Regions from separate parts of the Paenibacillus sp. FSL R7-0312 genome, predicted to be linked through region 2. Evidence: predicted binding sites of a transcription regulator. Region 2 holds the regulator's gene; the other holds the start of a gene.
The links. Region 2 encodes LexA, which represses DNA repair genes until DNA is damaged. Its sites were predicted from a motif close to CGAACATATGTTCG; they were not measured.
Positions count from the first base shown of each region.

Region 1 (15,203 bases), 1.5 Mb from region 2:
TCCGAGGGCAGGGAATGTCCCGGATGCGAGTCCGGATGGCGCAGGATCTGCAGGCAGTAATGCTCCAGATCACTGAAATCCACCAGCCCCCGGCCCGCCTTCTCCAGCCGGTAACGTTCACCGAACCCGATAACCGTCTCCGCCAGCTCGTGCATCAGCGGTGCCGCTTCATGGAGTTCACCCAGGAAAGATTCCGCCGGGCGCCCGAATAAGGATTTCTGCAACTCCAGCAAGCTCTTCTTCACTTGATCACGGGTTGCCTTAACACTCTCCTGCAGGCCGGGATCAGTGGAATCCTTCTTGCAGGGCTTCAGCTTGCCGAAAGAGATTTCCATGAAAATATCATAGAGATCAGCCCATGGCTGCGATTCTACCGCATCCCGTAACCCCTGTGCCATATCCAGATCGGCCGTCAGGTTATCCGCATAAGGAGCCGGTCCGCCGGGTTGAAGCGCGATCTCGCGGGCCTGCAGCAGCTGGCTAATGGCACCATCCAGCGTCAGCCTGGCTTCGGCAAGAATGCTCTGCACCCATGGCGTATGGCTCAAGGCCTCCGCATCCGGCAAAGAGAAGTCGGCAGCGGTATCCCGCAGCCACTGCGCCGGCCAGGGATGGCTGCGCGCGAAATCATGCAGCCGCTGAATCAGCGAATGCACCGCATCATCACTGCGCTCACCGCTGAACCAGTCCACAAGCCGGACAAATACGCTATCGTCCCCGTCTTCAGTGACCTCACCGTATTTCTCCTCCATCAGCTCTTCCAGCAGCTCCTGGCGCATCATTTCCGCCTCATGCTCATTGAGTATACGGAAGCCCGGATCAATCGGAATCAGCTGATAATACCGGCGGATCACTTCAAGACAGAAGGAATGCAGCGTAGTAATAGAGGCTCTGCCCAGCAGAGCAAGCTGGCGGCGCAGATATTCGTTCTCACCGCTTGTGTCCTCTTCCAGCTTGCGCTCCAGCGCCTCCCGGATCCGCTGCCGCATCTCGGAGGCTGCAGCCTTGGTGAAGGTCGCTACCAGCAGCCGGTCCACGCTGAAGCCTGCTTCCTCATTGCTGATTTTGCGGATAATGCGCTCTACGAGTACAGCTGTTTTACCGGAACCTGCTGCTGCCGCGACGAGAATATCGCTGCCGCTCTCGGCAATGGCGCGCCACTGGTCGTCACTCCACAGACTCCCTTCCGGCTTCGCTTCCGTTACAGGATGTATGCTCACAATTTCTCTCCTCCTTTGCGGGACAGCAGATCCCAGATTACTTCTTTGCCAGGCTTACTCAGATTATTGTAGCCATTGCCCTCCACAGCCTCGTCGAACTGGCAGACCGGGCGGAAGGAGCAGAAGGTACAGGCGGTCTCCTGCTGGATGCGGTAAGGCTGAATGGCCACATCGCCTTCCGTAATACGCGTACCGATATCCGAAATCGTGCTGCGCACTGAAGACAGCAGCTGACCCCATTGCTCGGGGGTAGCTACAGACGCGCTGCTGTAAAAGCTGCCGTCGCTCTTTAGCGCTACCGGAACAATTGAGGAATACCCTTTGTCGAGTGTGGTATCCATCAGTGAGACCACTTCACGGTCTGCCGTCAGCAGACCCTTCATCTTGAAGCGCTTCATCAGTTCCTGCTCCGCCTGCTCCCGGTTCATCCCGTTGGCCGAGGTCAGCAGCGGATCATGAACATGGAAATAGAGCGCGCCTGCCGGGAGTGCAGCCTGACCAAGCCATTGCTCGGAATAGGTGAGCAGCACATCAAGATAGGTCAGCATTTGCAGCGACAATCCATAGTAGACCTCATGCAGCTTGAGATCCTTCTGGCTTGATTTGTAGTCGATGACCCGCAGAAGTATACCCTGCTCGCCTTCAGCCATATCCACACGGTCAATCCGGCCGACCACCTCCATTACGCAGCCATTCGGCAGTGTAATTCTCAGTGGAGGCAGATCCTTTCCCGGGCCAAAATCCAGCTCCAGCCCGATTGGCTCGAAGCTCCCCCTGCGCGAATGCTCGCCGAGGATCACTGAAGCGCGGCCGACAATATTCTTCAGCTTGCGTGAGATATAGCTGTAACGCTTGCTGCTCATCAGAATTTCGCCCTGCAGCAGCGGGGACAGACGGTCTACCGTCTCGCCCGCCTCACGGCGGCATTCTTCGGCCGTCATACTGCCCCAGCTGCGGCCCTCCTTCTGCAGCCGCTGCGCCATTTGGCTTAGAGCCGCATGGAACAGCTGCCCGATATCCGGGGCCTGGAGCTTATAGAGCTGGCGTTCCTTCAGCCTTAGCCCGTAAGAAGCGAAATGAGAGAAGGAGCAGGCGACAAATTTCTCCATGCGCGACACGCTGCCGCGCAGTGTGGAGCCGCCATACAGCCGCAGACTGGTCTCCCGCTTCAGCCTGATCCCTTCGTTGCGGTAGAACAGCGAGCCCAGCAGCCGTTCAAGCTGCAGCTTCATTGAGACTTCCTCCTGCTCATCGGCCGCAAACCAGTTATAGACATCCCACCACAGGCGGGGAATCTCCACCCCCTGGCGCCACTGCCGGAGCTGAAGCATCAGCATGCGGAGGGTTTGCTCAGGATGGCCGATAAATTTCATGTGGACCGCTTCCGCAGACGCGCATTCATCAGCTGCCTCCCCTCCCTGGGGGAACCCTGACAGATACTTCTCATCCAGCCCTTCAGGGAACATGCCCTGCAGCTGGCGGATAATCTCCGAGGGCAGCAGCGCTTTGCCTTCATCATCAGCCGTTGCGTAACTAATCCACAGTTTCCTGCTGGCAGTTGTAAGCGCATTGTAGATCAGGAAGCGCTCATCCAGCAGCTTGCGGGATGAACCGGGGGCGAGCTCCATACCGGCATTCTCCAGCAGCAGACGCTCTCCCTCGGACAAGATCCCGTCTTCCTTGAACTGTGCCGGAACCACACCTTCATTGAAGCCCAGCAGGAAGGCATACTTCACTCCAGACACCCGCGTACGGTCCATCGTTCCCACCAGCACCTGATCAAGGGCAGGCGGGACTAGCCCCATCTTGAGCTCAGCCAGCCCTGTTTCCAGCACGCCGGAGAACAGTTCAAATTCCATTTTTTCCCTGCCCATCATCTCGGCAATCTGATCGAGCAGGTCCAGCACAGCACCCCACAGCTGGTTATGCTCACGGGCAGCTTCCGGGCGTCCCTGTTCCAGAGACTCCGCCCCCATCCGTTCCAGCTTACGCGCTGCCTCTGTGTCCTCAAGCAGCAGATATACTGCTCTGCACAGCTCCAGGCCGCTGCGGCTTGATTTGACCCTCTGCTCAAAAGCCTGCAGCGGTCCTGTGATCGCGCTCCGGCAGGCTTCCATTCTGGCCAGCATGGCTTCATCTACGGCCTCACTGCCCTCCAGCGAGAGACGGGGAATGCCTTTCCAGGAACGGCCGTCAGTCCACCGGTACCCGTGAATACCGCAGGCCAGCACATAATTCTCCAGTTCATCCATATTGGCGCGCGTAATACTTCCGTCCAGCGGAAGCAGCAGCTCGGTCTTCACGCAGCGGAACACATCCTCATAGCGCCAGCGGCGGCGGACTACATCCAGAGCGGAACGGATGAATTCCACCAGCGGATGATGCAGCTCATTCAGCTTCTGGTCCAGGAAGAAGGGAATGCCGAAGTCCTGGAACAGCGGAGCAATCAGCGGCTCATAATCCGTCATATTCCGCATGAATACAGCCATCTCACCATACTTGGCCCCTGAATCTCTGGCCAGGCTCAGCATCTCGCGCAGCACGCCTTCAACCTCGGTCCGGCGGGAGGCCGCAGCCCGGATACTGACTGCCTCCTCCACTTGCCCGGCTGCTCCGTTCCAGCGCAGCCGGCGCTGGAATCCGCGCTCCAGATGGGCGAGAGCCGGACTGTCCTTGAACCTTGGAAGTACAGGCGGGGCCAGAAGCTGGTCCCAGACTGTAAGGCCCATCTCCTCAGCCATTCCCCGCAGCTTGATATACGTAACCGCAGCCGGGTGAAACAGCTCCAGCTCATGCGGTGCCTGGCCCGAAGGATAGATCCGGTCCAGCGTCAGGGCAATGTTGACCCCCGAGGCATATTGCATAAGCTCACGCAATACGATGAATTCCTGATTGGTAAACCCGTGGAACCCGTCTACCCAAATCTCGGCTCCCCGGATATAGCCCGAATCTTGAATATGCTCGGCCAGCTCCGCAAGCCTGTCCTCCTGATCCATGTACAGCTGTGACATTTCCTGCTCCAGCTCACTGAAGACCAAGTGCAGATCTTCCAGCTTGCCGGCCAGAATCGGACTTCCTCCCAGCGCATCCCGCATTCTGCCGAGCTGTTCTTCTAGGTCACCCGCTCCAAGGCAGCAGCGCTTGAGCTCCGTGTGCAGGCTGCTGAGCCGTTCCACGAATCCGGGCCGGTCCGAGGAGGCGCCGAACAGCTTCAGTTCCTCCTTGCGCCGGTTGACGATCTTATAGATCAGCATCTTCTTGCCTTCCTCGCTGATCGGCAGACTCGCACTGCCGCCGGTCTCCTGCTTCACCCTGTAGGCCAGCCGGGAGAAGCTGAGTGTCTGAGCGCGGATGCTGCCCTTGACGTTGCCCGCAGCCAGCAGCCCGCGCTCCGCACCGAATGATCCCTGTTCAGGGACAAGTATAATTATCGGCGCTCCAAGCGGCTCTGTCTTCAGCCGCGTAGATACAGTCTCCCATATTGTAGTTGTCTTGCCGCTGCCCGAGCGTCCGATCAAAAAGTTAACCGTCATATCAGCAGACTCCTTCCGTGGCGGAGAATTAGAATGCAGGCCGCCCTGCTGCTGCACACACAGAAGCGGATTGCCTGATGAATATCAGAATCTATGAATAATCTCGTCCCAATAGTATAGCATACCTCCACCGCGCGCTCCAGAACGTACGTTTGCCATTGTTTGCAAATACCTGCCGCTTTTTTTCAGGCCACGGCTACCTGGCAACAGCAAAGAAGACTCTCCCGAAGCCATGGATCGGCTGGTTGGGAGAGCCTGGATGAAGGATAAACCGGATCATTAAATGGAGAAAATCCAATAAAATCAGCAGAGTCACTCCTCCGCTGATTCCATAACCGGGCGTACAGCCCTTTAGCAGCCAGCAACTCAGCAGCACTTCGTACCGTCTTATTCGGCCATTCTTGCAGCACTCCGCGCGGTTCCTCTGCTTTGTTCATGATCCCCACCCCGGGAAGCGGACTGAAATTCCGTTATATGAGCAGATCAGGCGGATTCGCCGGGCAGACGGACTCAGATTCCGCTAAAGGACAAGTCAGAGCTCCTAATGGAATCCAGCAAGCAACATAACGGAATTCCAGTCCGCCTAGACCCCATTCTGAGGTTTTTTGGAGAAATAGAGGCCCCTCAGTCCGCTTCTCTCTGCTGACGGCTCCCTGCTACAGTACCAGCAACTTCTCTGTAAGAAAAAGAGAGCCTCAGTAGCTGAGACTCTCCCGGACAAGCCCTCCGGCTTGAACTAACATCATTATTTGCTGCGCACTTCGAAGATGGCAAACTTCAGATAATGCCCTTCGTCCACGCCGAGGATCTGCGGGTGATCCTTGCCTGCGGCCCGCCACTCGATCAGCCGGAGCACTTTGCCGGCATCCTTGGCCGCTTCCTGAATGGTCTCCAGGAACAGCTGCGGCTGCATATGGTACGAGCAGCTGGCCGTAACCAGATATCCGCCTTCGTTAACCAGCTTCATGCCGTGCAGATTGATATCCTTGTAGCCGCGGACGGCGCCTGCTACAGCACTTTTGGTTTTGGCAAAAGCGGGCGGATCAAGAATAACCACATCCCACGTGCGTCCGCCGCCTGCCGTCATCGGCTTCGCGGTATCCGCCTTGGCAGCCGGTTTAGCGCCGGGTTTGCTCTCTGCCGCCGGGCCTGTCGCCCGCTCGGAGCGTTCTTCCAGCCCCTTAACCTGATTGCGCAGGAACGCAAACGCATCATCCACTACAAATTCCACCCGGTCGCTGAATCCGTTGATCTCCACATTGGCTTTTGCACTTTCAATCGCATGCGCGGACACATCGAGGCAGGTTACCTTCTTGGCGCCGTATTTGCAGGCATGCAGGGTGAAGCTGCCGGTATGCGCGAAGCATTCCAGCACGGTTGCGCCGTCCCAGAATGGGAAGGTGACCGGCTTGCCGCTTTTATTGACCGGCAGCATCTGGAGCGTACCGTCCTGTGCCGCTACCTCCTGCAGCGTAATTCCGCTGCGCCCGCCCCAGCCCTTCATGAGCGGAGCGATGGAAGCTCGATTCTCCCGCTGATCGAAGAAATAGCCTGTCTTCTGGCCTTCTTCAATATCGACAATGACCTTCAGTCCATTCTCGCTCACCGTGATGTGGCGCGGGCATTCCCCGTAGAGTACGCCTGTGGTCTGTTCAAGGCCTTCCAGTTCGCGGACGCTGACATCACTGCGCTCATAAATGCCGCGCGGAGCCATTACCTGCACCAGCGCTTCCACGATCTCGGAGCGGTGCTGATCCATGGCCAGGGTCAGGAGCTGCACGACGAGAACCTCCCCGAAGCGGTCGATGATCAGCCCCGGCAGGAAATCCGCTTCCCCATACACCAGGCGGTAAGCATCCGCACCCGGCAGGAAACGCTCCCTGTGCTGCAGGGCGGTTGCGAACCGGCCGGCAAAAAATGCAGTATCCATCGCTGCAAGCTTACTCTGCGACAGAATTCTTACCCGGATCTGCGAGGCCGGATTGTAATAACCCGTGGCCAGATAACGGCCCTGGTGATTCAGCACATCCACAATTCCCCCTGCCAGCGGCTCTCCGTCTACCGAGGCCACTTCGCTGGCGTAGACCCACGGATGTCCCTGTTCCAGTCTTTTCTTACGGTTTCGTTCCAGAATTACCGATGCCAATGACTTCAACTCCCTGTTCTTGTTGCTGGATTTGTATACATGTCCTATGCAATGCCTTCATATATTGGTGTACAACCCCCGTCCAAAAAGGAGCCTGTCCTTATGATCCGTGACCTGCTGTTCCCTGTCATTTATGGCCTTGTCATATTTCTCGCCGGCATGAAGGTGATGGAAGCCTCCTTGTCGAGGCTCGCCGGCCCGCTGCTAACCCGGAGTCTGCATAAGGCAACCTCTACACCGGCAAAAGGCCTGATTGCCAGCAGCCTGCTGTCCGCACTGCTGCAGAGCAGCACGGCCGTAACCGTGCTGACCATCGGCATGGTTAATGCCGGGCTGCTGACGTATGCCCGGACGCTTGGCATTATCCTCGGCAGCAACATCGGCACCTGCCTGACTACAGAGCTGATCAGCCTGCAGATCAGCACACTGGCAGCGCCGCTGCTGGCCGCTGCATTATGCCTCTGGGCGGCCGCAGTGATGGCCGGCGAGCTATCCCCGCAGGCATGGCGGCTGGTTGAAGCCTGCCGCCGGATCTCGGGGCCGCTTCAATTCATCTGCCTCGCGGTAGCCGGCTTCGCCCTGGTCCTGTGGGGCATCGCGGTCATGCAGTCGATCGGCCCCTCCCTTGAAGGCAGCGAATTGTTCCGCTGGTTCCTCGGGCATGCCGCCACCAGCGCACTGTGGGGACTGGCAGCAGGTGCCGTGCTGACCGCGATGGTGCACAGCAGCGCGGCGGTGATCGGCATGGCGATGGGCCTCGCCACCAGCGGCGTCATGCCGCCGGAGCTGGGGATCGCCATCGTGCTCGGCGCGAATATCGGCACCTGCGTCACGGCCGTAATCGCCGCCATCGGCAGCACGCCGTCTGGCGTATTCGTTGCCTGGTCGCATGTGGCGCTCAATGTCGGCGGCGCCCTGCTGTTCCTGCCCTTCATCGGGCCGCTGCAAAGCCTGTCCTCCTGGATCGGCGGCGGGCCTGCAGCGCAGCTTGCGCATGCCCAGACCATTTTCAATGTCGTGTGCTCGCTTGGGGTACTGCCGCTATGCTACCTGCCCGTATGGACCAGGCTGGAGCAGCGGCTTCAGCGGTAATCCACAACGTCCGGCCAGGATTACAACTGTCTTATTATACTTCAATCCGCTCCGCAGTTCTACGGAAGCTCCACTTCCAGCATCCCCCTCAGAAAATACTATAAAACCGCGAGCCGTCATAAAAAGTAATAATCGTCGCGGCTGCGGCTATCCCCACCATCAGACACAGCGCAGTATAATCGCTGCGGGTAAACAGCCGGGCCTGGTACCAGGTCCGGCTGCGGCCTGTTCCGAAGCCGCGCAGCTCCATTGCAGTGCTGATCTTCTCAATCCGCTCGATACTGGTCAGAATCAGCGGCAGCAGAATGGATACGATGTTTTTCAGCCGCTTTGGCAGCTTCTCCTTACGGGAGATATCAATGCCCCGCGCCTGTGCCGAGAATGAGATGTTCTCATAATCCTGCTGGATGTCGGGAATATAGCGCAAGGCCAGCGAAACGGAATAAGCGATCTTGTAATTGACCCCGACCCGGTTCAGCGAGGCGGCGAATTCACTCGGATCTGTCGTCAGCAGGAACAGCAGGGCCATCGGAATGACCACGGCATACTTCAGAGCGATATTGAATTGGTAGAAAAGCTGCTCCGCAGTCAGTGTATAACGTCCCGCGAGATGCAGCAGATCATGCCGGGTGCCGTAGATGCGTGTTCCTTCCAACGGTGAGAAGGCAAAGATCGCGATGTGATTCAGCAGGAAGAAGAGCAGAATGAAGTAGAGCACAAAGGCATAGTCCTGAAACCGGACCCGTGAAATGCGGAATACGGCCAGGCTGAAGAGCAGCATCAGCAGCAGGCAGCGGGTATCGTAGGTAATCATGGCAGAGACCGACCATACGGCAAAAATAATCAGCTTCGTTGCCCCCGTCAGCCGGTGCACCGGTGAATCCTGCCTGGTATAGGTTAGCATCTTAGCTTTCATCTGCGGCGGTTCCCCCTGTCAAATTCTATAAACCGCCGGACAAATTCTACCGGCTGGTCAATTCCGGCCTTCACCGCCAGCTTGAACAGTGAAGTCTCCTTCAAGTTAGCGCTGCTCACAATATTCCTGTCCGTCAGAATCACCTCCGGCCGGGCATCCGCCAGCTTCCTGCCCTCCGCCAGCACAATCGTCCGTTCCGCGTACTCCAGCATCAGGTGCATATCATGGGTAATCATAATCACCGTGATCCCGGAGCTGCAGAGTCCGCGCAGAAACTCCATAATCTCGTTATAGTGCCGGTAATCCTGCCCGGCGGTCGGTTCATCCAGAAGGAGCACCTCCGGCTCCAGCACCAGGATGGAGGCAATGGTCACCCGTTTCTTCTGCCCGTAGCTGAGCGCTGAAACCGGCCATTCGCGGAACTCATACAGTCCGCAAACTTGGAGCACCTTATGTACCCGCTCGCGGATTTCTTCTTCCGCGAAGCCCCGCAGCTTAAGTCCGAGGGCAACCTCGTCATACAGCAGCGTCATGGAGATCATATGATTCGGATTCTGCATTACGAAGCCGATATGCTCTGCCCGCTCCTTGATCGTATCCGCTGCCAGATCCCGCCCGTTCAGCAGAATACTTCCCGCTGACGGCCGGTAGAACCCGCAAATCAGCTTCGACACCGTTGATTTGCCCGCTCCGTTCCTCCCGGCAATGCAGAGCATCTCGCCGCGGCGGACGCTGAAGGACAGTCCCTGCAGCACCGGAGCCTGCTTGTCATAGCCAAAGGTAATATTCCGCAGCTCTAGCAGCACAGGTGCTGCTTCCTCCTCCTGCGGCACTTCGCTGGCCTCATACCAGGCAAGGAGCTTGGCAGCTCCTGTCTCCAGCTTAATCCCGTCCAGATGCTGCGGGTTCATCTCCGGCGTAATTTCGCAGCCGGCATATTTGAGCGCGGTAAGATAGAGCGGCTCCCGGAGGCCTGACTCTGCAAGCAGCGGTGAACTCAGCAGCTGCGCAGCCGGCAGGTCCGCCGCAATCATTCCTTCATTCATGACAATGATCCGGTCCACCGGCCGGTGCAGCACTTCCTCCAGCCGGTGCTCAATGATAATGACCGTATTGCCGGTCTCACGCTGCACCCGGTCGATCAGCTCAATCGCCCCGGTTCCCGTATAGGGGTCCAGGCTGGCCAGCGGCTCATCGAACAGCAGGACATCCACATTGCTGACCAGCACGCCGGCCAGCATAGTCTTCTGCTTCTGTCCGCCGGACAGCTCCTGCGGAGAGGCTGTCAGCAGGTCCTGAATATCGACCGCTCTTGCCGCAGCTTCCACCCGCTCATGCATCTCCCGCACCGGAACCGCTGCGTTCTCCAGACTGAAGGCAATATCCTCGCCTACGGTCAGGCCGACAAACTGCCCGTCCGGGTCCTGCAGCACAGTCCCCACCACCTCCGACAGGCCGGCAATCCCCAGCTCCTTCGTGTCTCTGCCTTTAACGGTCAGGGTACCGCTTATTTCACCGGGATACGCAAAAGGAATCAGGCCATTGATACAATGGGCCAAGGTGCTTTTGCCGGAGCCGGAGGGCCCGACAATCAGAATCTTCTCACCTTCATGAATCTTCAGGTTAATTTTATGCAGTGTAGGTTCCTGCTGGGCCCGGTATTTAAAAGTGAAATCGGTGAATTCTATAACCGTTTTGCTCATGGGTAACCTTCCTCATATGCTGATTTACGTATCATAACTGACCCGCTCAAACAGAAAGGCCGGTGACGGGCACCGGCCTTTCTGTTTGAATTATATATTATTGTAGTCTTTTCAGGCTACCCTGTTTCGTTCTCGTCTTGGAGTAGGCTATAGCGAGCAGTGTTCCGATGACCGCCACCGTTACAATGTTGGACGCTCCGGCGATCAGCCCCTGGGTGAAGACCTTGTTAGCCGGTTCCGCGTAGATAAGAATATCCAGCAGCGGCGCTACCACGAACCAGGCAATGGCGTTAGCTGCAATCTGCGCAAGATTGAAGGCTATGATCTCTTTCCGGCCGAATTGACCGTCCCTGATCAGGATTCTGGCCACCAGCAGCCCGATAATCAGCCCGACTAGTCCCGAGGAGATGACCCAGCTGAACCAAGGCGAGCCATAGAAGATTGCATCCTTCAGTGTATGCCCGATCAGTCCGATGAAGAGCCCCGCAACCGGTCCGTATAGTAGCGCAAACAGCGCCAGAAGTGCGTATGTAGTCTCAATGTTGGTATTCGGAATACCTGAAGGAATGGAACCGAACCTCCCCAATATTACGAACAACGGCGAACCGATGCCGATTGCCACAATCGTTTGAATGGATAATGCCTTGCGCTTAGTCATCTGCTTCATCTCCCTTAATGGACTTTATTGTACGCTTTTTCCGAATTATACATTGGTTTACTCGGGATTACTATAGTGGAGAAGAAATTATCTGATCCACCAATACGTTAAAAAACCTGAACACCGCCGCAGAGGCCATGTCCAGGTCTAATGATCTTACTTATAGCAGCAGCCAGTACAATACTATTTCACTGAAACAGATACCGTAACTGTCTTGGTGCCCAGCTTACCTTTAACCGAAGTGGTTCCCTTGCTTACCGCTGTAATCTGCCCGGAGGAATTCACTTTAGCCACAGAAGGTTTGGAACTGGTCCAGACTACGCTTCCTGTGACAACAGCGCTCTTGCCTGTATCATACAGCGCGGTTACAACTACGTTTTTACCTGCACCCGGTGCAAGAATCAGCTTATTCTCACTGACCGTAATCTTCATCAGCTTCGGCACCACTGAAATTTTGACAGTAGCAGGAATTCCCTGGTAGGTACCACTCAAGGTTGCTGTGCCTTCAGCGATCGCTTTGACCGACGTCCCCTTCACTGAAGCCACATCCGGATTAGACGATACCCAGTTCATTCCACCCGAGAAGTTCGCAGTTTTGCCATTTGAGAAATATCCGGTGACCTTAATCGTCTTGGAGCCTTTGATATTCATCTCAAGTACAGCCGGTTCCACAACGAGCTTCACAACCTTCTGCTCAATCGTTACCGGAACACTGATTGTCTTATTGGAATACGTACCTTTGAGTGTTGCCGAGCCTTTGACCAGACCTTTAATGGTCTTGGCAGCTGCCGATTGCTTGAGAACCGCGTTACTTCCGCCCAGTTCCCAGACAATGGTGTCTGTCACATCGAGCTCATCACCGTTCTCCAGTACGGCCTGAACCGCAGGGAGCGGCGTTTCTTCACCGATGACCAGACCCAGCGCATCCTCCGGTCCAATCAGCACAAGCACTTTATTCTGAACGGTTACTTTGTATTCAACGGTCTTGGAGCGGATCGCAGTCGCAGAACCTGCAGTTACTGCACCTTCCTTGATCTTGCCCGTCAGGGTAGCTGTGCCTGCCTTGCCGCCGGTAAGCTTCCCGTCCTTAATCGAGACAATCTCTTCATTGGCCGAGGTCCACACGATTTCATCGCTGATATCCAGCTTGGTTCCGTCATATTTGGTTCCGTTTACCTTCGGCAAGCCGGCAGAGTCTGCTGTGTATATTTCCTGTTCCGTCTTCTCAAGGGTCAGCTCTGTCAGGGTTGGATAGACCGTTACCTTGAAGGTTTTGCTGATTCCGAGGTGATCTGCTTTGATGACAGAAGATCCTACCGCTTTGCCTGTCACTGTAGCAAAGGCTTTGCTGGCATCCGCAACATTTGGAGTCACCGAAGCTGTCATCAGGTTATCAGAGGTCCAGATAGCCGATGCCGTCTGGTTCGTGGTCGAATTGACCGCATTGCGCATCGTTGCTGTTACATTGAGGCTTTCTCCCAGGAAAATGGACTGGTCGCCGGATGGTGTCAGTAGAAGCGCTTCATAAGGCGCCCGCACATAGACGTCAACGGACTGGTCCACACCCAGGTAGCTTGCTGTAATGACAGCCTTACCCACGCCAAGAATAGTAATCATGCCGTCTTTTACTGTAGCTACGCTCTCGCTTGAGCTGCTCCAATCTGCCTCTTTCTCGATAGGGAGCTCATCACTCACCGCTGTAGCTTTGGTTACTGCTTTCAGCTGCACCGGGTTGTCTCCAACCAGCATTTCAAGCTCTTTGACTTCCACACCGCTCACTTTGTCTTTAAGCATGATTGCCGAATACGGAAGCTCCACATCCGCCTTGAAAGTCTCAGTTAATCCCTTGTACTTGGCAGTAACTGTCGCCGTCCCTTCGCCAACCAGCGTAATCTTACCCGCTGTAATCGTCAGTACGCCTGAATTCGAGCTGCTCCAGTCGGCATCCTTCGTCACATCTTTCTCTTCAGTGGCGGATTCGCCGCCCTTGGCCGTTGCGGTAACTAGGAGTGAGGCTTCTTTGTCTCCCAGTTTGTAGCTGCCCTCCGTGCTGCGTTTCAGTTTCAGATCTTTATACGGATACGTAACAGATACCTCAACAGTATCAACCGCATTATTACTGTAAGTAGCTGTAATCATTGCCGTCCCGTAAGCAAGCGGCTTGATCTGACCGTTAATTACGCTGACAACTTCATTCTTGGAGGAGGTCCATGTGGCGGCTGCCGTCACATCCCTCTTGGAAGAAGAACCTTCAACACTGGCATATACCTTAAGCTGCTTCGGTGTCTGGCCCACGGTTAGCTCTATTTTGTCAGAGCTGTCGATTTCAATAGAGTTGATGTCTCCAGCAGCGGCAAAGACGTTTACCGGAAAAGCTGCAGCAACGAGCAATATCATAATGAGGAGCGTTTTTGTCATTTTCCTGTACACGGTCATCTGTTCTCTCCTTAGACGGTCTTATTATCGGTGGCCTTTTACCACACTCTTCCACTATATCGACAAATAGAGCCCAAGTCTTTACCCTATTTTCAGTTTCAGCCGAATTCAGGTCTTTATAACTATATAAATTGCGCTCTATATCTATACATTTAGTTCCAGCAGGCAGAACTGAACTGATGAGCCTCTGCCGGCGGGCGGTAAGCCTGTAGACTTATCCGCTATAGATCAGGAAGCCAAAAAGGGAACCCATAGAGCCGTTACCGGCTCCTAAAGGCATCCCCCTTGGTGTTGTTTATCCTTGTGTACGCTTACGCGCGGCGCGGTTCTGCTGCAGCTCTGCTTACGCTGACAAGCTCACCGCGGCATTCATTCACGCCAGCTTCTGTCACCTTCACCTCGCAGAGCTCGCCCTGAAGCGAATCATCCCCGCTGAACAGAATCTGCAGATAGTTGTCGCTGAAGCCGTGCTGAATGCTGCGTCCCGGTGATCCCTTGGCTGCACGTTCCGGAATGACGGACAAGGTCTTGCCGACGAATTTCTGCGCATAAGCCAGCTGCATCTCCTCAGAAAGATCAATCAGCTGCTGGACACGCGCATTCTTGATCTCTTCATCCACTTGGTTCAGCATCCGTGCTGCAGGCGTACCGGTCCGCTTGGAATACGGGAACACATGCATCTCAGAATAGTTGACCGCCTTCATGAAGTCATAACCGGCGCGGAACATCTCCTCGGTCTCGCCCGGGAAGCCGACGATAACATCGGTTGTAATGCCTACATCCGGCATCGCCTGGCGGATCAGCTGCATTTTGGCATAATACTCTTCAGTCGTATATTTACGGCGCATCGCCTTCAGCACGTCGTTATGTCCGGCCTGCAGCGGAATATGCAGATGGCGGCACATCTTGGAGCTGCGGTTCAGCACCTCAAGCAGCTTCTCATCAATCTGGCTGGCTTCAATCGAGCTGATGCGGACCCGCTCCAGGCCATCCACCTGATCCAGCTCCCACAAGAGATCGGCCAGACGGTAATTCTCCAGATCATCGCCGTAGCCCCCGGTATGAATCCCGGTCAGGACAAACTCCTTATATCCCGCCTCCACAAGCTGATGTGCTTGGGCGACAATCGATTTCGGATCACGGCTGCGCGATAGCCCGCGCGACCAGGGAATGATACAGAAGGTGCAGAAGTTATTGCAGCCGTCCTGAATCTTCATGAATGCACGCGTCCGGTCAGCGAATCCGGGAACGTCCAGCTCCTCGAACTCCCGGGTCTTCATAATGTTGCGGACCGCATTCACAGGCTGGCGCGATTCCTGAATATTCTTCACATGGGTCATGATATGCTCGCGGTCCTGGTTACCGATGACCAGATCGACGCCGGGGATATCGAGTATCTCTCCGGGCGAGGTCTGCGCGTAGCAGCCGGTTACCGCAACGATGGCTTCAGGATTGCGGCGCACCGCGCGGCGGATCATCTGTCGGCTTTTTTTGTCACC
Region 1 is NZ_JBBORE010000001.1:3,134,116-3,149,318, reverse strand. It holds gene MKX70_RS13715 (UvrD-helicase domain-containing protein) at 1-1,220, opposite strand, end outside; gene addB (helicase-exonuclease AddAB subunit AddB) at 1,217-4,753, opposite strand; gene MKX70_RS13705 (class I SAM-dependent rRNA methyltransferase) at 5,499-6,899, opposite strand; gene MKX70_RS13700 (Na/Pi cotransporter family protein) at 7,002-7,991, shown strand; gene MKX70_RS13695 (energy-coupling factor transporter transmembrane component T family protein) at 8,080-8,907, opposite strand; gene MKX70_RS13690 (ABC transporter ATP-binding protein) at 8,904-10,610, opposite strand; gene MKX70_RS13685 (ECF-type riboflavin transporter substrate-binding protein) at 10,708-11,268, opposite strand; gene MKX70_RS13680 (Ig-like domain-containing protein) at 11,452-13,704, opposite strand; gene mtaB (tRNA (N(6)-L-threonylcarbamoyladenosine(37)-C(2))-methylthiotransferase MtaB) at 14,016-15,203, opposite strand, start outside.
Region 1: the regulator LexA is predicted to act here: its motif matches at 4,895-4,908, upstream of addB (helicase-exonuclease AddAB subunit AddB).

Region 2 (15,203 bases):
ACATCCGGCAACCAGCGTTTGTTCTCCTTTAATGATGTTGAACGTCTGCTAGAGATCAAGGCATTGATTGAGAAGGGTGTTAATATTGCCGGCATTAAGCAGGTGATGAATCCTGTCTCGAAGGAATCCGAAGAAGCTACAGTCATTACCCCTGATACAGAGGTTCGGCGTAGAGAGTTATCCGATTCACAGCTTCACCGTCTGCTTAAGCAGGAACTGGTTTCCGGTAAAAGACCGGGACAAGTGTCTCTAATCCAAGGCGAGCTATCCCGGTTTTTTAATAAATAACATAGAGATTTTGAAAGGGAGAGGGTAAAGTGAGCTTTTCTAAAGAGGATATTCTGCGTATTGCCAAGGATGAGAACGTCCGGTTTATTCGCCTGCAATTTACCGATCTGCTCGGAACAATCAAAAATGTGGAAATTCCCGTAAGTCAGCTGGAAAAGGCACTCGACAACAAAATGATGTTCGACGGTTCCTCCATCGAAGGTTATGTCCGGATCGAAGAATCCGATATGTACCTGTATCCGGATCTTAGCACTTGGGTGATTTTCCCTTGGGTGACGGATAGTCGTGTTGCACGTCTGATTTGTGATGTGTATATGCCAGACGGAACACCGTTTGCCGGAGATCCGCGCGGTATCCTCAAACGTTGTCTGCTCGAAGCTGAAGAAATGGGCTTTACTGCTATGAACGTTGGACCTGAACCTGAATTCTTCCTGTTCAGAACAGATGAGAAGGGTAACCCGACCACTGAACTGAACGATCAGGGCGGATATTTCGATTTGGCGCCGATGGATCTTGGGGAGAACTGCCGCCGCGAAATCGTACTGACGCTTGAAGAAATGGGCTTTGAAGTGGAAGCCTCCCACCATGAAGTGGCTTCCGGCCAGCATGAAATTGACTTCAAATACGCCGATGCTATCAAGGCAGCGGACCAGATTCAAACCTTCAAGCTTGTCGTGAAGACGGTAGCCCGTCAGCACGGCCTGCATGCTACTTTTATGCCTAAGCCGCTATTTGGCATGAACGGATCCGGTATGCACGCACACCAATCCTTGTTCAAAGGCAACGAGAACATGTTTTATGACGAAAGTGACACACTGGGTCTGAGTAAAACAGCCCGTTATTACATGGCAGGGATTCTGAAGCACGCACGTGCTTTTGCTGCGATCACTAACCCGACTGTCAACTCATACAAACGTCTGGTGCCTGGTTATGAAGCTCCTTGCTACGTGGCCTGGTCTGCGAGCAACCGCAGCCCGATGATCCGTATTCCCGCTTCCAGAGGGCTCAGTACACGCGTTGAAGTCCGTAACCCGGACCCGGCAGCTAACCCTTACCTTGCACTTGCTGTAATGTTGAAGGCAGGTCTGGATGGAATCAAACGCCAGCTTGATCTTCCGGCTCCAATCGACCGTAACATCTATGTGATGTCTGAGGAAGAGCGGATTGAAGAAGGCATCCCAAGCTTGCCGTCCGATCTGAAGGAAGCCCTCAACGAAATGATCCGCAGCCATGTTATTACCGAAGCTCTGGGTGAACATGCGCTGGCCCACTTCTACGAACTTAAAGAAATTGAATGGGATATTTACCGGACCCAGGTTCACGAATGGGAAAGAGATCAGTACATGACGCTTTACTAGGATACAGCAGCCCTTGGCGCTCTAAGCGCCGGGGGTTTTTTTGTGTGGGCGTGAGGGTGGTGGGGGTTGCTTAAACTAACGGTGCCCACAAAATGCCCACAAATTAAATAGTGGGAGTTATTCGAGGATAGATTTTATGTGGGCTTCATATTTGCTGGAGGCGAATCTTGCCAAGAATGAGGCATATGTAAATAATCCGGCGTAATGTGCCGGTGACAGCACAGCTTAACCAAAATCAATACGATGCGCTGGTTGGCTTTTGCTATAACTGCGGCAACGGCAGTCAGGTCATCAAGGAGGACGACAGATTGGAACTGACAACCTAATAACGGAAACGCTACAGACACAGGTTAAAGCGCTGCTGAAAGCTGGGACAATTAAGGATACATCATGGTCGGATAAGATCGACAAAAAGACTCTGACAACATCTCAGCTTGCTTGGCTATCTTTTATTATTGTCAAAAAGTAAAGTGCAATTTGTTTCCATGGAAAATGCAAAATAAACCCTTACCACAGCTCCTTCCGTTAGTGGCAACAGCCGTTATCGATCATGGTTGAGAACTGAGAAAAGAAAAATCCCAGAGAATCTATTGAGCTCTGGGATTTTTCTAATGAACGTTAGCGATCAGAACGGGAAATCATCAATAATAAGGTGGTAAGTGCCGGATTTAGATTTGGCTTTGGCATACACATGATATCCACCACTTGGTATACCATTCACGGTTTTCATTTCTCCAGGTGCTACTTCTGTTGTGCTATATATTTTCCCTTTAGAGTCTTCGATGTAAAAATAAACATTTCCTTTATTGCCAGAGACGTTTTGAAAATTCACATTAGCAGTAAGCCAGTTGCTTGGCTCCCAAGCTACTTTTAAATATGATGGGTAGAGGAGTAGTTCACAACTACGATTTTGGCTGCATCAGTATTTGATCCAGTCGGGGCAATCTTTGCTTGCAGTAAGTGAATGATTTAGTTTTCACTAGTTGATATCGTTTGCGTAAAGTATGAATATAAATTCGTAATGAGAATTTTCTGGGCAGATAAAATGATGAAAACTGGAGATGTCTTTTACATAATGTACCATGTCCTATATACTAGATCATATGTACATTAGAGGAACCTTTTTGAAGGTGCTTACTAAGGGAGGGCTGTATTGAAGCATGTGTTTAGAGAGTTTGGGCTTGGGAAAGTAGTTGCAGTTATAACTGATATGGGGCGTTGCGGTATCGGTATTTCCTTTTTAATAAATAAGATACATAGGGGTATGAAATGAGAAATAAATATGTAGGTATCATTGCAATGATCCTATTCTTAACGCTAATTTGTTCTCAGGCTGGAGCTTCAGAAGGGACTGGCATGTCAACTGATACCAGGGAACGGATTATAGAGCAATACGGGCTGGATTTGCCGGTAGCGGGTAGTCCGGACTGGAGCGGAACGGATGTGGGGATAAGCGGGCCGGTTGAGCTGTTGGTTATGATCTGCAGGTTTATTGTGAGTCCGTTAGTGTTCACGATACAAGAAATATTATAGCTGGAGGGAATAAACATGAACCCGCGATATGATGCTCCGCAGCCTGAACCCAGAGCCCGCAAGAAAACAGCGGCGAAACTGTCTTTCGTAATTATAGTAGTACTGGTTTTACTAGCGGTCATGAATCCGGGTAAAGAGGACTTTGGAGAATACGCAGTGAATCATCTGGAGGAAACACTGGGGGGAGGGCTAGCTGGAGAAATTACCAGTATGGTCGCTCAGCCTATGGTCGAATCGTTTACTATCCGGGAAAATTACATTCTGTTCTCCACATTCAGCATACCTGATATTCAGGATGGTAAGACATTTATCGGTGATATTAAGGCAAAGCGCAAATACCTCGGGCTGTTTAAGATCATTTTCATCAAGCTCTAAGCTCTAAATAGGGTATACATTTTGTTCCAGAACCCGTTATAATTGAACTGATTTGTTTGCTCTATGAATCCTTATTATTCTTGCGTGTGCACTAAGGAGGAAAGATGTTGAATACTGCGTATAAAGTTCTTTCAAGTGATGCTGATATATTCGCGGCGGCACTTGCCCAGGTGAAGGTCTATGTCGTTCAACTGATCGAGGGTAAACCGCATGTTATAGCTGATTACGCCGGACCTGTACAGAAATGGACGCCGGAGTATGTATTGCTGGCCGGAATGACCTATAGACGTGACGAATTTGAGTTCCGGGTAAGGCTGCCCAAGAAGTAAAAGCAGGTAAACGCTTCGGGGTAACGAATTAGTAGCTGAGGAGGTGGTCGCAAGTGAGTAAAGTTATTTTTGAGCTTCAGTATGTGAATGGGCAAATTGAAGAGCTTGAATCTGTGTTTGAATCGGCGGGAGAAGCCAGAACCTATCTGACATCCGGTGGTTTGACAGGCTGGATTCCGGCAGGAGGCAAGTATCTTAATCCTGTCAATATTATCTCTATCAAGGTCAAAGAAAGCTAATTTTAATATTACTGCCAAATCACACAGTCTCCGAAGCTAATCTTTGCATTTCTTATACTATAAAACGTAAAAGAGGTGTAATGATGACGCAAAGAGAACGAAACAGAATCCGCAGAGCAATTAATGCACTGCTCGCACAGAGAGCAATCCTGCTTGAAAGACTTGAGGAAATTAATGAGAACCTGCGCAGATTTCCAAGTGGTTCACGTGCCAGAAGAGAATTGCTGGCTGCCAGAGCATCTATACGTGAAGCGATTCGTTTAAACACTATTGCTATCCGGTCGTTGCGCAGCGTATTGTAGTCTGTAGTCAGGGGAAAAGTATCCAATCAAAGACATCCTCCCGGGATGTCTTTTTTGCCGTACGATTGAGACTGTAGAAGGCACGGAGTATAATTGATCAATGAAGAGTAAGAGGTTTGAGGAACGATACATACCAGGAGATATGGTGAACAAGCTGCACAAGAGCTTGATACAGGAAGGTGTGAAGAATGGACGATCAATTACGGCAGCGTTTGGGACTGCCAGAATTACAGGATAGTACACTGGCTGTTAACGCAGATATGGTTTTGGAAGAAAGTTCTAAATTGGATGCAGCCGGAACCACCGTGCTGAATGTCTCCAGAGAAGATGTGGAGAAGGGGCGGCTCGAGAGCTATTTGCGTGAATTTAAGAAATATGAGAAGAAGCGGCTACGGGGCAAAATCATAATTATATTCAATGGGTATGAGCAGGATCGCCGGGAAGTCTATCAGGTGCGGGAGATTACGAACTGGGTTGACCGTCTGCTCAAGAACGTGCCTCATCTATTCTATTTCCTCAGCAGAGACAATTACGCGATGCGGATTGCGTTCTTTTGTCTGTCTGAGGTGGTGGGCCGCTCCGGGATGGAAGTGTCCATCACCAAAGAGCAGGGACGCAGGCTGATCGAGAAAGTTACCAAGAGTGCATTGGTCTACGCCAAAAAAAGCAAAGACTCACCTGCGGAACAGTGGAGTCTGGCTGAAAGTATTCTGGACGAGCTTGGTTATGAGCAAACTGTGCAATAATGCTGTGAAGAACCCCTTTGGCGAAAACCCGTCAGAGGGGTTCTTGTGTTCAAATATAGGGAGTTATAGGTGGCTGCATGATTGCGGCTACTCCCTGATGGTTACACGGGTACCAATGGGAATGATGGCAGCCAACGCGACCACGTCCTGGTTATACATGCGGATACAGCCGTGGGAGACCATGTGGCCGATAGAGGAAGGGTCATTCGTTCCGTGAATTCCATAATGCGGCTTGGACAGGCCCATCCAGAAGGCTCCGAACGGTCCGCCCGGATTGGGCTGCTTATTAATGATCGTGTACTCGCCTACCGGCGAGACGGTCAGCATCCGGCCAATGCCGACAGGAAATCCTCTGGTTACGGTGTCATTATCAAGCAGATAAAGCATGCGCTGTGAAAGGTCGACAATAATTCGATAGTTGGGCATGGGATCAGCACTCCTTTGTAATCAGGATATGTGCGGATAGCTAAAGCGGTTCGGAGTAAAAAATGCCAAAAACCGATATGGGAACAAATGTTCCTGCGTTGGTTTTTTGGCATTTTAGGCAAGCGTAACAGGATCTAAATAGGAAAAAGGCTGCTTCGCGTGATGCGGAGCAGCCTGATTATGGAGGAGAAGGATTAATGGATATCGCGGAATAATCCAATGACTCTGCCCAAAATAGTAACGCGGTTAAGGCGGAGAGGCTCGTAAGCCGGATTCTCCGGCTGCAGCCGGATATGATCACGTTCTTTGTAAAAGGTCTTAACGGTTGCTTCATCTTCTTCGGTCATCGCAACAACGATGTCACCATTGTCAGCGGTTTGCTGTTGGCGGACAATAACATAATCGCCGTTCATAATCCCGGCATCAACCATACTGTCGCCGAGTACAGAAAGCATGAATACCTTGTTATCCCCTACGTAATGAGTAGGAAGCGGGAAGTAATCCTCAATATTCTCTGTAGCGGTAATAGGAACACCAGCAGTGACCTTACCAATTACTGGGATGCGGGTAACCGTCTGGACGAATTGATGTACATTCTCTGAATCTTCCTGTCCGAGCAATTCAATAGCCCGCGGTTTCGTAGGATCGCGCCGGATCAGGCCCTTCTTCTCAAGCCGGTCCAGATGACCGTGCACTGTAGAACTGGAGGCCAGGCCAACAGCTTCACCAATTTCCCGAACGGACGGAGGATAACCCTTGCTGCGGACTTCGTTACGTATAAATTCCAGGATCGCCAGCTGGCGACTCGAAATCTTTGACATCGGAATCAACCCCATATACTATGTTTGGGAAAATTATAACATAGAACTGCCGTTCGTACAAACATAAGTTCTAAATTGTGAGAATAATAGCCCGAAAAATAAAGGGAACAGTTGTTCGAAAAAACTATTGATCAAAACACATGTTCGTGTTATATTATTTTCGAAAGTAAGAACAAGTGTTTGGAGGACGATATTTATGTTAAAATACAGTACCTACAATAGTATCTACAATGAGGATATCAAGGTGTCCGCTCCCGGTAATCCATTACCCCATAATCCATTGGCACAATTCAGAGACAAGACCCTTCGCCTGCTGTCTGTACTTACCTCGATATTCCGCCAGGTCAGCTTTGTTAAGATATCTCTGATACTATTACTCACGATCTCCGGATTTACAGTAGTCGGTAATGTGTTCGCTGGTTCTGTCACTTTAATGAAGCCTGAGAAACGGATCGTAGTTGAACGCGGAGACACCTTGTGGAGCATTGCACTCAAGAATAAACCGGATGATATGAGGACTGCTGTATATATAGAAGGGATCAAGAAGTCAAATGGTCTGAAGGACAGCGGAATTAAGGCAGGAGATATACTGACCGTGCCGGTATATTAACCGAAAGAAGCATACTGGTGTTTGACTAAGAGAGCTTTCAGGGGGTAGACCTTGACAAGCTCTTTTTCTCATGGCAAAGTTAGAATGAATTTATAGGGGAGGGGAACGTATTGAATATTGACGAATTGGTCGCACGCATTAATGAATTGGCACGCAAACATAAGAATGGCGGCCTGAATGAGGAAGAATTGGCAGAACGCGCCAAACTCCGCGAGATATATCTGGGCAATATCCGCAGCAATTTCCGGGCCCAGCTTGATACCATTGAGATTGTGGATGATCCGGAGCATGAAGAAGGCAACAACGGACGTAAAGCTTAGTCTGCGGCCTTTTCATAGATAATACAGGATGACTAGGGGGAACTAACATGGCCCGTTCTTGGGAAAGAATGGTTCAACGCAACACCAAGCAAATCAATCAGCAAAGAAAGAAGCAGGGAAAAGAGACGATCTATGGGACGAGCTCTAAAGCTGCTGCAAAGAGCGTCGATATTTTCAAAGGCCGGAATATTGTATTCCCTGTCGTGTTAATGCTGCTTGGCATTATGTTCTGGGTAGTCGGTTCCATTGATGAAGCGAAAGGAAGCGGAATACTGGCCAACTGGCTGGGGGTAGTACTGTACTTCCTGCTTGCCGCGCTGTTATTCTTCCGCCGTCCGTTCCTTAAGGTGGAACGCGCCCGTCTGTCTACTATTAAATACAACCGCGAACGCTTTTTGCCAGCAACTGAAATTGAGAAGATTACCTTGTCGCGCAGTGTAGTTACCATTAAGTATAAAGGCAAGCGCAAGCAATGGATTTTCTCCAAGCTGATCAACCGGTATGACACCGCCGCCATGGCTGCACGCCTGGAACAATTCGGCAAGAACAACAACATTGAAGTAGTGCACGAATAGTAAGATAGACCAGCATAGGGAGTGGGAGAACGAAATGCCGATTACCGCCGTACTATTTGACCTTGACGATACACTGCTATGGGATGATCGAAGTGTGGAAGAAGCATTCCGCTACGCCTCTGAGGCTGCAGGGGATTCTGTTGATCCGCAAGAGCTTGAACAGGCGGTGCGCAGAGAAGCGCGTGCGCTTTATGAGTCTTACGAGACTTTTCCGTTCACGAAGCTGATTGGGATTAATCCTTTTGAGGCACTATGGGCTAACTTCACAGCTGGAGACCAGCCGGAATTCCGCCAGCTGGAACAGCTTGCTCCGGCCTACCGCACCGAATCCTGGCGCCGCGGACTTGCCTCTCTTGGAGTGGACGATGAAGCGCTGGCGGCACGCCTCGCTGCCAAGTTCGCCGTTGAGCGCCGCAGCCGTCCTTATATATATGAAGAGACGCTTCAGGTGCTGGATGAGCTGCGCGGCAAGGTGAAGCTGCTGCTGTTGACGAATGGCTGTCCTGCACTCCAGCAGGAGAAGCTTGATGGTGTACCTGAGCTTATTCCGTATTTTGACCATATTGTCATTTCTGGAAGCTTCGGTAAAGGGAAACCGGACAAGACAATCTTCGAGCATGCCCTCGGACTGCTGGATATTACGCCTGAGCAAGGGATAATGGTCGGAGATAAGCTTACGACTGATATTCTCGGTGGATTGGCTGCAGGTCTAACGACGGTCTGGATCAACCGGACGGCCAAGACTCCTGACCCGGACATCACTCCGGATTATCAGATCAGGCATCTTTCGGAGCTTCTGCCATTGGTACACTCCCTATAACTGATTTAGATGAAGCCGGTATCCTTATAGGATATTGGCTTTTTTAATATCCCTGCGAGGATCAAGATGAATGTAGTTCATGTATATGACTATTATCATGTGATATGGCCGTTAATGAAGCTTATTTCCGACAAGTTGAATAAAATGTGTATAATAAGGAAGAAAGCAATCTGACTTTCGTTGTTAACATGAAGATGAATCTATTCGATGAACCGGGAGGGCTCCAGATGATTAAGCCAAAGATACTTAGAGGTCTCATTTGCATTGTCATGGGCATGACGCTTGCCGGCTGTTCAGGGAATAATGAAGAGGAAATGTATATGCATGCAGCTGCTGATTCCTCAATGGTGCCTATCAAGGTAGAGCTAAGCTGGAGTCCGGAAGAAGTATCCGTTAACGACAAGGTGATTTTTAAAGCTGTCATTAGTCAGGACGGAGTAGTTGTAGAGGACGCCAAAGAAGTGATCTTCGAAATTGTAGATAATGCAGAGCCAGACAAGAGCACTGAGCTGAAAGGGGCAAGTGACGGAGAGGGAGCTTATGTATGTGAAAGTACATTTGAGCAAGCCGGCAGCTATACGGTCACTTCCCATGTGACTGCCCGTACGCAGCACTCAATGCCGTCTAAAGAACTCACGGTACAGCCGTGATGAGTTGTGAGCCGTAGCTATACTGTTAATACAAATAATGCAGGGTGGAAAGGAAGGCTTTCCGAATTCCCTTTATTCTGCTAAACTTACTCTAATGTTTTACTGGGGGGATTGAAAGTGGCCAAATTCACACTTGCAGAAAGCTTGCAGCAACGCATATTGATACTAGACGGAGCCATGGGCACAATGATTCAACAGGTGCCGCTTACCGGTGAGGATTTCGGCGGGGATGAGCTGGATGGCTGTAATGAAATGCTGGTGCTTACCCGGCCGGAGGTGATTCAGGATATTCATGAGAAATACCTGGAAGCCGGTGCGGATCTGATTGAGACCAACACATTCGGCGCCACCTCTGTGGTGCTTGCAGAATATGATATCCCGCAGCGGGCCCGGGAGATTAACCTGGAGGCTGCGAGACTTGCGCGTAATGCTGCAGATAAATACGATACACCTGAACGCCCAAGGTACGTTATAGGGGCAATGGGACCGACGACGAAGACGCTCTCCGTAACCGGAGGAGTAACGTTCCAGGAGCTCGTGGACAGCTATGAAGAGCAGGCGGTCGCGTTGATCGACGGTAAGGTTGACGCCCTGCTGCTGGAGACTTCCCAGGACACATTGAATGTGAAGGCTGGAAGTATAGGGATCCACAATGCCTTCGAGAAAAGCGGAATTACACTGCCGGTGATGATCTCGGGTACCATTGAACCTATGGGAACTACGCTTGCCGGACAGAACATCGAGGCCTTCTACATTTCACTGGAGCATCTTAAGCCGATTTCTGTCGGATTAAACTGTGCGACCGGACCGGAATTCATGCGCGATCATATCCGTTCGCTGTCTGCTATTTCTTCAGCAGCAGTAAGCTGCTATCCGAACGCCGGGCTCCCGGACGAGAACGGCAACTACCATGAATCTCCGGATTCACTTGCCCGCAAGCTGGCCGGTTTCGCCGAGAAGGGCTGGCTGAACATTGCCGGCGGCTGCTGCGGCACAACCCCGGATCATATCCGGGCGATGGCCGAAGCCCTGTCGGTATATCCGCCGCGCGGACTGGATGGCATTCATCCGCCGGCACTCTCCGGCATAGAGCCTGTGTACATTGAGAGTGATAACCGTCCTTACATGGTCGGTGAACGGACCAACGTGCTGGGATCGCGGAAGTTCAAACGACTGATTGTCGAAGGCAAGTATGAGGAAGCTTCAGAGATTGCCCGCGCACAGGTGAAGAGCGGAGCGCAGGTCATTGACGTCTGTGTGCAGGACCCTGACCGTGATGAGACGGAGGATATCAAACGTTTCCTCGAGCTGGTAGTGAAGAAGGTCAAAGTACCGCTGATGATCGATACCACCGATCCGAAGGTGATTGATCTGGCCTTGCAATATTGCCAAGGGAAGGCGATTATTAACTCCATTAACCTTGAAGACGGTGAAGAGAAATTCGAGCTCGTGACTCCGCTGATTCATAAATACGGTGCTGCGATCGTTGTGGGCACCATTGATGAAACCGGGCAGGCGATCCTGGCTAAGGACAAGCTGGAGGTTGCCAGACGTTCATACGATCTGCTGGTGAACAAATACGGGCTGGCCGCCGAAGATTTGATCTTTGATACCCTTGTATTCCCTGTCGGAACAGGGGACGAACAATATATCGGTTCTGCAAAAGAGACGATTGACGGTATCCGCCTGATCAAGGAAGCTCTGCCTTCCGTTCATACGATTCTGGGCATAAGCAATGTATCGTTTGGACTGCCGGAAGCGGGCCGTGAAGTGCTCAACTCTGTGTTTCTCTATGAGTGCACCAAAGCCGGACTGGATTATGCAATTGTGAATACCGAAAAGGTGGAGCGTTATGCCTCCATTCCGGAAGAAGAACGCAAGCTTGCCGAACAGCTGATTTATAATACGAATGATGATACTTTGTCTGCGTTCGTAGCGGCTTTCCGGGAGAAGAAGGTCGAGAAGAAAGAGAAGATCTCCAATCTCTCGCTGGAAGAACGTCTCGCTTCGTATGTCGTTGAGGGAACCAAGGAAGGGCTCATTCCTGACCTGGACGAAGCCTTGAAGTTATCCGGTCCGCTTGAGATAATTAATGGTCCGCTGATGGCGGGGATGTCGGAAGTCGGCAGATTGTTCAATAACAATGAATTGATTGTTGCTGAAGTGCTGCAAAGCGCTGAAGTAATGAAGGCCTCGGTCGGACATCTGGAGCAGTTTATGAAGAAGGATGAGACCTCGGTTAAAGGAAGAATTATGCTCGCAACCGTTAAGGGCGATGTGCATGATATCGGTAAAAACCTTGTGGAGATTATCCTCTCTAATAATGGCTACGAGATCGTCAATCTGGGTATAAAGGTTCCGCCAGAGAACATAATTGAAGCCTTTCGCAAGGAAAAAGCAGACGCCATCGGATTATCCGGCCTTCTGGTGAAGTCGGCGCAGCAGATGGTGCTAACGGCGCAGGATCTGCGCGCTGCCGGCATTGACGTACCGATTATGGTCGGCGGTGCGGCATTAACCCGTAAGTTCACCAAGACCCGTATCCGGCCTGAATATGACGGCCTGGTATTATACGCCAAGGACGCCATGGATGGTCTGGATATCGCCAACCGGCTGATGAATCCGCTGGAGCGGGGGAAGATTGAGGAAGAGATACGCCAAGAGGCAGAGGCTGCCATAGCTGTGGCTCCGCAGCAGCCGCTTCCCGAGCTGACGCGTGCCGTCCGCTCCAAGATTTCTGCGGACGCCCCTGTGTTTACTCCGCCGGATCTGGAACGTCACGTCCTGCGCAATTATCCGCTCGGACATATTATTCCTTATGTGAACATGCAGATGCTGCTCGGTCATCATCTGGGGCTGCGTGGTTCCGTGGAAGCACAGCTGACAGCTGGAGATGCGCGTACAGTGGAATTGAAAGAAACCGTAGACGATATTCTGCATCAGGCGATGCTGGAAGGTACCATTGTTCCTCATGCCATGTATCAGTTCTTCCCGGCCCAGTCAAGCGGGAATGATATCCTGATCTATGACCCGCAGAACCCTGCCCGTGTGCTGCATACCTTCACCTTCCCACGGCAGAACGTTGAGCCTTATCTCTGCCTTGCCGACTTCCTGAAGCCGGTGGACAGCGGGGTTATGGATTACGTCGGATTCCTGGTCGTAACCGCCGGCCATGGTGTACGTGAATTGTCCACGGAGCTTAAGGACCGGGGAGATTATCTCCGTTCCCATGCCTTGCAGGCAGTAGCGCTGGAGGTGGCAGAAGGTCTGGCTGAACGCGTTCACCATATGATGCGGGATACCTGGGGGTTCCCGGACCCGGCGGATATGACGATGAAGCAGAGACACGGGGCGCGTTATCAGGGAATCCGTGTATCCTTTGGCTACCCGGCTTGCCCGGATCTGGAGGATCAAGGGCCGTTATTCAAGCTGCTGTCCCCGGAGGATATTGGAGTTCACCTTACTGAAGGCTTCATGATGGAGCCGGAGGCTTCGGTATCGGCTATGGTATTTGCACATCCTGAAGCGCAGTATTTCAATGTGGAGAAGCTGTAACTGCCCTGATTGATCATCACCTGTCAGAAGGGCTGTGCCCGTCATAGCTGAACCTCCCGTCACCGGGAGGTTTTTTGCTGGAAATATAAGAAGCTATATGTATCGTATCCAGCCGATTCCGCTTGAAAGATGCTTTCAGCGCTAAAACAGAGTAGAATTCTTTTCATAAGAACCGGCATTATAAAAATAAGGTGAGAAGTACGATAGAAGAGAGGAGGGGCATAATGGAAATATATTTCTTGGGAACAAATGCCGGGGTACCGACACTGCAGCGGAATGTAACCTCAATCGCCCTCAGGCTGCTTGAAGAACGGCGCACATTCTGGATGTTCGATTGTGGAGAAGGAACACAGCATCAGGTTCTCCGTTCACCGCTGCGGCTGGGCAAGCTGGAAAAGCTGTTTATCACCCATTTGCATGGTGACCACTTGTTCGGCCTTCCGGGGCTGCTGTCGAGCCGCGGATATCAGGGCGGTACATCACCGCTTACAGTGTATGGACCTCCTGGGGTCAAAGCTTATCTGGATATTTCACTGTCCGCAAGCCAGTCGCGAATCCCTTACAAGCTTGAAATTATTGAGCACAGCGGCGGGCTTGTGTTTGAGGATGACACGTTCAAGGTTGAGGCGGGATTGCTTGAGCATAGAATTGACAGCTATGGGTACCGGGTAACGGAGAAAGACAGTCCGGGCAATCTCGATGCAGAGCTGCTTAAGAGTTACGGGCTGAAGCCCGGGCCGCTGTACGGCAAGCTGAAGAGAGGTGAAGATATCACATCTGAAGACGGGGTTGTGATCCGGGCAGCGGATGTGATTCATGCGCCGAAACGCGGCCGAATTGTTACTATTCTGGGCGATACCCGTCCTTGCGAGGGAACACTGCCGCTGGCACAGGATGCTGATCTGATCATTCATGAGGCTACCTTTGCTCATGACTTGGCTGATATGGCCTATCAGTATCATCACAGTACAGCCCGGCAAGCCGCGGAGCTTGCACGTGAGGCAGGCGGGCGTGAACTGCTGCTCACCCACTTCAGCTCGCGGTACAGCTCACAGGAGGAGCTGATTCCACTCCTGGAAGAGGCGCAGGCCATCTTCCCGGCTACACTGCTGGCGGAGGAATTCTGCACCTTCCCGGTCCATCGGAGAGCCACGGGAAATGCCCCCGGGGAATGAATTATTTTCCGGGAAAGCGCAGGAAATGACAGGGCTATGCCAAAAAAAGCCTGCCGGTACAGCGGTTCGCTATCGTTCGACGAAGTATGTTAAATTTTAAATAATAGGAGAGCATTAAGCGTACGAAGCAGTAGAGAAATTGACGAAACGGAGTAGCGGAAAAGTTAGGATGCCATCAAAAAACTCAATAACAGTGGGCTATAGAGGGAAATGGTTAGAAAATTGCGAAGATAATTTATAACATTAACTATTAATGCGATGATTTAAATAAACGGGACTCAAACAGGGGGTATTATGAACAATATAGGTGGTTTGTTAATTGATCTGGACGGAACCTTGTATCACGGCGGCCGGATGATTCCGGATGCAGATCGGTTGATAGCAGCGCTGCGTAGAGCGGCTGTACCGTTCCTGTTTGTCACGAATAACTCATCACGCACAGCGGCAAGTGTTGCTGTACATCTGCGCGGGATGGGAATTGATGCGAATCCGGAAGAGGTCTGCACCTCATCGCTTGCTGCGGCACGCTACATTGCTGAGGAATCACCGGAAGCTACAGTGGCGATACTTGGAGAAGAGGGACTGGTGCAGGCCTGCGCCGAAGCGGGGCTGACCCTGGTTACGGAGAATCCACAATATGTTGTCCAGGGCATCGACCGTTCTTTTACATATGAATCGCTGGCCCGGGCTTCGCGCTGGATCCGGGAAGGAGCCAAGTTTGTGCTTACCAACCCGGACTTGATGCTCCCCTCCGATGACGGGGTGATGCCCGGCGCCGGAACCCTTGGAGCTGCAATTGAAGCAGCTAGCGGAGTGTCACCTGTAGTGATCGGCAAACCTGAATCCCATCTGATTACCTATGCGACTTCACTGCTGGGGATCACATCTGAGGAAGCGGTTGTTGTCGGAGATAATATGCGTACAGACATTTCTGCCGGTGTAAATGCAGGCTGCCGCACGATACTGGTGCTGACGGGTCTTACCACACGCGATAATCTGGAGCGCTACCAGACAGTTACAGGAGTTAAGCCGGATGAAATTTGTGCTGATTTAGCTGAACTTATGGTGCTGCTCGGTGTAT
Region 2 is NZ_JBBORE010000001.1:4,674,305-4,689,507, forward strand. It holds gene MKX70_RS20515 (MerR family transcriptional regulator) at 1-288, shown strand, start outside; gene glnA (type I glutamate--ammonia ligase) at 318-1,646, shown strand; gene MKX70_RS33450 (glycoside hydrolase family protein) at 1,859-1,972, shown strand; gene MKX70_RS20525 (hypothetical protein) at 3,003-3,179, shown strand; gene MKX70_RS20530 (hypothetical protein) at 3,195-3,554, shown strand; gene MKX70_RS20535 (hypothetical protein) at 3,659-3,883, shown strand; gene MKX70_RS20540 (hypothetical protein) at 3,937-4,122, shown strand; gene MKX70_RS20545 (hypothetical protein) at 4,613-5,170, shown strand; gene MKX70_RS20550 (L,D-transpeptidase) at 5,258-5,596, opposite strand; gene lexA (transcriptional repressor LexA) at 5,791-6,417, opposite strand; gene MKX70_RS20560 (LysM peptidoglycan-binding domain-containing protein) at 6,614-7,027, shown strand; gene MKX70_RS20565 (DUF896 domain-containing protein) at 7,138-7,347, shown strand; gene MKX70_RS20570 (hypothetical protein) at 7,395-7,922, shown strand; gene MKX70_RS20575 (HAD family hydrolase) at 7,957-8,742, shown strand; gene MKX70_RS20580 (FixH family protein) at 8,970-9,392, shown strand; gene metH (methionine synthase) at 9,570-12,947, shown strand; gene rnz (ribonuclease Z) at 13,172-14,122, shown strand; gene MKX70_RS20595 (TIGR01457 family HAD-type hydrolase) at 14,417-15,203, shown strand, end outside.